3 regions of the Exiguobacterium sp. s133 genome follow, and region 2 is predicted to be linked to each of the others. Evidence: riboswitches for the same ligand, from Rfam matches in the RefSeq annotation. Region 2 holds a riboswitch; each other region holds the start of a gene.

Region 1 (2,264 bases), on a different contig from region 2:
TCATGCGTGCGCAGGACGAGGACTTCCCCTTCGACGACCGTCACTTGCGCAACACCAACCCACTCATTGCTGACCGTCAGCGAACCACCGACCGGAACAGGATGCTCCGTCAAGGGGTATTTGACGCCGCGTAACGTCAAGTTCGACGGGACAAGGGGAATGAATGACAGGTAATGATACCCTTCAGACGCGAGTTCGTACTGACCGGTTTTCCAGTACCGGACATCCTCACGTTTCGTCACGAGTCGTGCCATCGGAAATTGTTTTAACAAATAGACGTTCTGTAGCGTCATGTCGAGCCGACCACCCGTCGCACCAAAGATGAGTAGTTCAGCACCTGCAGCCTGTTCGGTAGCGTAACGTAACGCTAGTTCTAAGTCCGTTTCATCTTTTTCTGCCGGATGAAGCAATCCACCATCCGGAACGTATCTGAGCGAATCAAAGTCACCGATTGCCACATCAAAATCAAGTCCTTGCTCCACTAATGTCGCAATCCCGCCGTCAACACCGATAATCATCGTCTTGTCTTTCACGAATGGTGCGAGCGTCGGGACGTCTTCTGCCGGTCCTGCCGCAACGATTAAAACTCTCATCTTTAAATACCGCGAGCGGAGTAACGTAAAAGACGTGGTGCTGTCGTAAGCAAAATACCTGCAACGACCCCACATAAAACGTACGACGGAGCCATATACGTCGCGTTATAAATGAACGAGTAAGGAACGACCGGTCCTTTGGCATACTCTGCAAAAAAGACGATTCCACTGATGACATGACAGATGTAACGTAGACCGGCACCTAACAAGGTCGCAAACAAAACAATCGTCATGAGACGCTTTTTTTGACCTTCTGTTGCTGCTTTTTTGACTTGGCCTGCGAACACTCCACTCAAACCGACGACACCATATGCAAGCGTATAGTCAAGCAGCGGTTGGACGACCGTCAAGACTTGCGGAGCGAACATCAATTGAATCGTTCCGACGAGCGCACCCGTGATGACACCACCAACGACGCCGTGACGAAAGGCCATGACGAAAATCGGTAACATCGCTAAGCTGATGGATCCGCCTTGTGGCATTTTGAACGGAATCAATAAATCAAATACAACACCGAGACTCGCGAAAATCGCAATCTCCATTAACATTTGTAATCGTTTCATACTGTGTTCCTCCTAAAAATAAAATAATGATGACAACAAAAAGGCAGTACGACGGACGCCGTACTGCCTGCGTGCGCCACATCCCTACGTCCGTCTGAACGGAACAGGTTCGAAGGGTTAAAGTCTACTCACTTCTCTCAGCCGCTTGACGCGACACCCCTTGCGGTCAAAATTTAATTGTCTTGGCTCTATTATACGTGAGCCGCGTTTCGAATACTAGTGATGGCTTCCGCATAGTCTGGTGCATTGTAGATTGCAGAACCTGCGACAAGGACGTTTGCCCCATTGTCGATACACAGTTTTGCCGTTTCCGCGTTGACACCACCATCGATTTCAATTTCGAACGTCAAACCGCGCTCTGCTTTGATCATCGCCAATTGCTTCAGCTTCGTCATGACGCTCGGCAAGAAAGCTTGTCCGCCAAATCCTGGATTGACCGTCATCAACAAGACCATGTCGACTTCTTCTAGGACATGTTCAATCGTCGACAGTGACGTGTGTGGATTCAGCACGACGCCGGCCTTTGCTCCAGCCCCTTTGATTTGTTGCAAGACACGATGGACATGATTCGTCGCTTCGACATGGAAGGTGACGATATCCGCTCCTGCCGCTACAAACGCTTCGACGAAGTTTTCTGGTCGATCGATCATTAAATGAACGTCAAGGACCATGTCCGTCTTTTGACGAAGACTACTGAGGACGGGTAGACCAAATGAAATGTTCGGGACGAACTGGCCGTCCATGACGTCGAAATGGATGTAATCTGCTCCTGCCGCCTCGACAGCTTTAACGTCTCGTTCTAGGTTGGCGAAATCTGCTGATAAAATAGATGGTGCGATTTTAATCATTTCAATACCTCCGCGCTCGATTCTTGATTTCCTCTACAAACATACCATAATTCGTATAGCGTGAGGACATGATTTCTTCTCCCTCAACTGATTTTTTGACAGCACAGCCTGGTTCGTTTAAATGCAGGCAACCACGGTATTTGCACGTATCTTGCCGTGCGACGAATTCTGGAAAACACCAACGTAATTCTTCGATTTCCATCTCGTGTGGAAAATCGAGGTTCGAAAACCCTGGCGTATCAGCAATCAAGCCCTCTGCA
Region 2 (2,264 bases):
AACTCAAACAGCAAATGAAAGCACGTAGTGCAACCTTAAAAAAATTACGTCAAGGTAAAACAAAATTTACGACAAAACTTCTGAATGCGAAAGAACTTCAAGCGACATTAGAAGCGCAAGAACGTGCGATTGCGGCAGCAAAGGCAGCAGCTAAAGCAGCAGCTGAAAAAGCGGCAGCGGAAAAGGCGGCGGAGGCGGCGGAAAAAAACAACGCCGGGACGTCTAAGAAGGTCGTAAGTGCTACGCCAGTCGCTAGTGTTCCGAGTGGTTCGGCGCAGTTCGTTCGCCCTGCGTCAGGAAGTGTTTCACAAGGATTCGGACCAGCGAGTGGTGCGAATGGGTATACTTTCCATAATGGTGTCGACTTTAGAGGGTCAGTCGGATCATCAATCGTCGCAGCAGCTTCAGGAACGGTCATCACAGCAGGAAGCGGTGGACCGTACGGAAATCACGTGATGATTTCACATTTCTTGAATGGGAAAGTGTATACAACAGTTTACGCGCATATGAATTCATTATCAGTTCATGCTGGACAAACGGTCTCGCAAGGGCAACAAATCGGTACGCTCGGAAATACGGGAAACTCGACGGGCGCACATCTTCATTTTGAATTGCATATTGGTGGTTACCAATACAGTGCGACAGGACCAGCTAACACAGTTAATCCATTAGCATACTTATAAAAACGAGCTTCGGCTCGTTTTTTTTATGGCGCTATGCTACAGTGAAAGAGAAATTTAAATCATGAGCAACTAGGGGAGCTGGAGGAATCTGGCTGAGAGGAAAACCATTCTGTTTTCGACCCTATCACCTGATCTGGATAATACCAGCGTAGGAAAGTTGAGATTGAAGACATGAATAAGTGACCACACTCGTTGGTTTTTCATGGCGTCGTCTGCTTTTTTACAGCGGACGGCGCTTTTTTTCGTTCCGCTTTCTCCTTGTGCTCTCATAGAAAGTGAGGTCTATCGATGAAACATGTACTGACGATTGCTGGATCAGACTCTAGTGGTGGAGCTGGAATTCAAGCCGACTTAAAAACTTTTTCTGCTCTTGGGGTTTACGGTATGAGTGTAATTACTGCTATCACAGCGCAAAATACGTTAGGCGTACAAGCAGTTGAAGATGTATCACCAACGCTTGTCGAAGCCCAGTTGAACTCGATTTTTAGCGATATTCGTGTAGATGCCGTTAAAATTGGGATGGTCTCGAATGAAAAAACGATTCAAGTCATTGCCAAATGTTTGAAACATTATCAGGGACCAGTCGTCTTAGACCCCGTGATGGTCGCAAAAGGGGGGCATGCGCTGTTAAGGAAATATGCTGAACAAGCATTAATGGAGCATTTGATGCCGCTTGCAACCTTGACGACCCCGAATATTCCGGAAATGGAACGCATGTTAGGGCAAGCGATTTCGACAATTGATGAAATGAAGCTGGCGACGACGGAATTCGCACAAAAACGAGACATCGCTATCCTGTTAAAAGGCGGTCATCTTGAAAGTACGGATGCCTCGGATATTTTATACACGGAAGGGAGGCATCATCTGTTTCAGGAGGCACGATTAAAACGCCAGCATACACATGGTACTGGATGTACATTGTCTTCCGCGATTGCGGCACGTCTTGCGCTGGGAGATTCCCTGAAGGATAGCGTGATTTATGCTAAACGGTACGTAACTGAAGCAATCCGGCATGGATTTGCCTTAGGGAACGGAATCGGACCGACACATCACTTTTATGACATTTGGAGGGAAACGGATGCTTACAACCATTCATGATAAAAAACCATTAATTCATCATTTAACGAATGCGGTCACGATTAATGAGTGTGCCAATATGACCCTTGCGCTCGGGGGTTCACCTGTCATGGCGGAAGATATCCTAGAAGTCGAGGAAATGGTTGGACATGCAGATGCTGTCGTTATCAATATCGGGACATTGAACGCAGCTTCACGAGCGTCGCAATTGTTGGCAGGTCAAACGGCTAACCGATTGAAGAAACCGATTATTTTAGATCCAGTCGGAATGGGGGCGACGACACTTCGGACACAATTCACGAAAGAGTTACTCGAAGCAATTCATTTTACGGTCATTAAGGGGAACGTCTCTGAAATCAAGACGCTCATCGGTCAAGTCGGACGTTCAAAAGGAGTCGATGTCGCTTCCGGAGAGACATTAGATTTTCAAGTCGTCCATGAGTTTGCTGGACGGCTCGGGACGACTCTCGTCGTAACGGGACCGGTTGATTTCATTACAGACGG
Region 3 (2,264 bases), on a different contig from region 2:
AAATCAATTTGAAATAGCATTCGATGCACCGTCTTGATCCGGAACGATTCGTTCCACTCCTTTCTTCATTACCTTTTGAGGGCTATACCAAATTCAAGGGGGAAATGAACATGTCAGTAACATTAAAAGTAGAAGAACGCGAAGTACGCCCACGCTCACTTAGAAAGCAATTACGTCATGAAGGAAAAGCTCTTGGTGTCGTGTATGGTTACAAAGTGGAAAGTACACCGATTGCCTTTGACGAAAAAGCATTGATCAAAGTCGTTCGCGAACATGGTGAGAATGCACTTGTTGCACTTCAAATCGGTGGTAAAAAAGTCAACACACTGATCAATAAACTCGATATGGATATCTTCACACCAACAATCAAGCACGTTGAATTCATCGCTGTTAAAATGGATGAAGAAACAGAAGTCGAAACAGATATCGTCCTCGTCGGCGAAGCGGCTGGTGCAAAACTTGGTGGATATCTTTCACAAACACTCTTTAAAGTAACAGTTGCAGCTACACCAGATAAATTACCGGAACGCGTCGAAGTCGATGTGACAAATCTTAACCTCGGTGATTCTCTATCGGTTTCGGATTTACCGGAAGAAAAAGAATACCGTATCGTTACGGAAGGTGACATTCAAGTCGTTGCCGTCGTCGAATCGACACTTGAAGCGGATCTCGAAGAAGCAGATGCTGAAGAATCAGCTGAAGCGACAGAAGAGGTTTCTACTGAAGAACACACGGAAGAAAAAGAATAATTTTTCTTACCCTCCCCTCGCGGAGGGTTTTTTTATCTGTATTGACAACTGTCAGTAGAGTCGGTACAGTAAATAGCGTACACATTATATGCACATCCACTAGGGGAGCCCATTGGCTGAGACGATTCACTTCGGACCCTTTGAACCTGATCTAGTTCATACTAGCGTAGGAAAGTGGAGCGGTAATTCGTTCAATTTTTCTGCATGTTTGCAGATTCAGCGACCGCTCTCTTTCATAGAGGGCGGTCTTTTTGTTTGTCTGGTGGTTGTGCCAAAGGGAGATAGGAACATGAACAGTTGGAAAATGAAAGAAATCATTGTCATGATGATGTTGTCGGTTGCTTGCGGGGTACTCTACTTAGGGTGGTCGACATTGTGGTTACCGATTTCCGCGATCTTCGGACCGGTCGGATCGAACTGGATGTTCGGGATTTGGGTCATCGCGAGTCCGCTTGTCGCCTACATCATTCAAAAGCCCGGGGCAGCACTGATTGCAGAAGTCGTCGCCGCGGCTGTCGAATTATTCACGGGGAGTCACTTCGGATTATCGGCCTTATTGATTGGTTTCGCTCAAGGAATCGGTGCCGAAATCGCTTTTGCCCTCTTCGGATACCGGAAGTTCAACACAATGACGTTAGTTCTATCCGGAATGTTCGCCGCAATCGGCAGTATGGTCTATAGTCTTGTCGTCAATGGTTTCGCCTACTATACGACGACGACACTTCTGTTGACGTTTTCCCTTCAACTCGTCAGCGGTGCATTGCTCGGTGGATTACTTGCGAAAGTCATCGTCGATGCGCTCGTCAAGACAGGGACGTTGAACGGTTATGCGATCGGGCGTAAGCGGCGGAAGCCGGATGCAGCATGATTCATTGTAACGACTTGTCTGTCCGCTATCCTGGGCAACATGACAACGTCCTGCACAAGGTGACGGTGACGCTACACGAAGGGGAAACGACGTTGCTCGTCGGACCGAGCGGCAGTGGGAAAACGACGTTTTTACATGTTCTCGCCGGCTTATTACCTGACGCGATCGAAGCCGATGTCAGCGGCCACTGCAAAACGAATGGGACGGTCGGAATCCTTTTTCAAAATCCGGACGACCAGTTCTGCATGCAGACCGTCGGAGCGGAAGTTGCCTTTAGTCTTGAAAATCGCTCAGTCGACCGCAGTCAGATGGATGACCGGATTGACGCCGTACTGGCACGTGTCGGTCTGGACGTGCCGCTGACGACACCGATTATGCAACTGTCAGGAGGGATGAAACAACGACTCGCCCTCGCCTGCGTCCTAGCGCTTGAGCCGGATATTCTATTGCTTGACGAACCGACGGCGCAACTCGATCCGGCAGGACATCGGGTTTTGATGCAGCTGATTGAGGAACTCCATCACGACCGGACGTTGACGCTCGTTCTGATTGAACATCAGCTTGACCGCTGTGTGACGTTCAGTGACCGGGTGCTCGTCTTCGATCACGGCGGAACGATTTTACGCGATGGTCCGCCGCTTGATGTC

The links. Region 2 has a riboswitch for thiamine pyrophosphate ahead of thiD (bifunctional hydroxymethylpyrimidine kinase/phosphomethylpyrimidine kinase). Riboswitches for the same ligand answer to the same signal wherever they lie in the genome.
Region 1: it holds a riboswitch for thiamine pyrophosphate, as region 2 does, so the genes downstream of both, thiT (energy-coupled thiamine transporter ThiT) here and thiD (bifunctional hydroxymethylpyrimidine kinase/phosphomethylpyrimidine kinase) in region 2, are expected to answer to the same signal.
Region 3: it holds a riboswitch for thiamine pyrophosphate, as region 2 does, so the genes downstream of both, KNP96_RS13215 (ECF transporter S component) here and thiD (bifunctional hydroxymethylpyrimidine kinase/phosphomethylpyrimidine kinase) in region 2, are expected to answer to the same signal.

Annotation. Positions count from the first base shown of each region.
Region 1 covers NZ_JACSMK010000001.1:210,454-212,717, forward strand. Annotated here, with positions in the region: gene KNP96_RS01060 (thiamine diphosphokinase) at 1-593, opposite strand, end outside; gene thiT (energy-coupled thiamine transporter ThiT) at 596-1,156, opposite strand; TPP riboswitch at 1,221-1,327, opposite strand; gene rpe (ribulose-phosphate 3-epimerase) at 1,348-2,004, opposite strand; gene rsgA (ribosome small subunit-dependent GTPase A) at 2,006-2,264, opposite strand, start outside.
Region 2 covers NZ_JACSMK010000005.1:118,129-120,392, reverse strand. Annotated here, with positions in the region: gene KNP96_RS08985 (murein hydrolase activator EnvC family protein) at 1-683, shown strand, start outside; TPP riboswitch at 745-855, shown strand; gene thiD (bifunctional hydroxymethylpyrimidine kinase/phosphomethylpyrimidine kinase) at 972-1,781, shown strand; gene thiM (hydroxyethylthiazole kinase) at 1,762-2,264, shown strand, end outside.
Region 3 covers NZ_JACSMK010000011.1:7,159-9,422, reverse strand. Annotated here, with positions in the region: gene KNP96_RS13220 (50S ribosomal protein L25/general stress protein Ctc) at 111-749, shown strand; TPP riboswitch at 841-939, shown strand; gene KNP96_RS13215 (ECF transporter S component) at 1,039-1,617, shown strand; gene KNP96_RS13210 (ABC transporter ATP-binding protein) at 1,614-2,264, shown strand, end outside.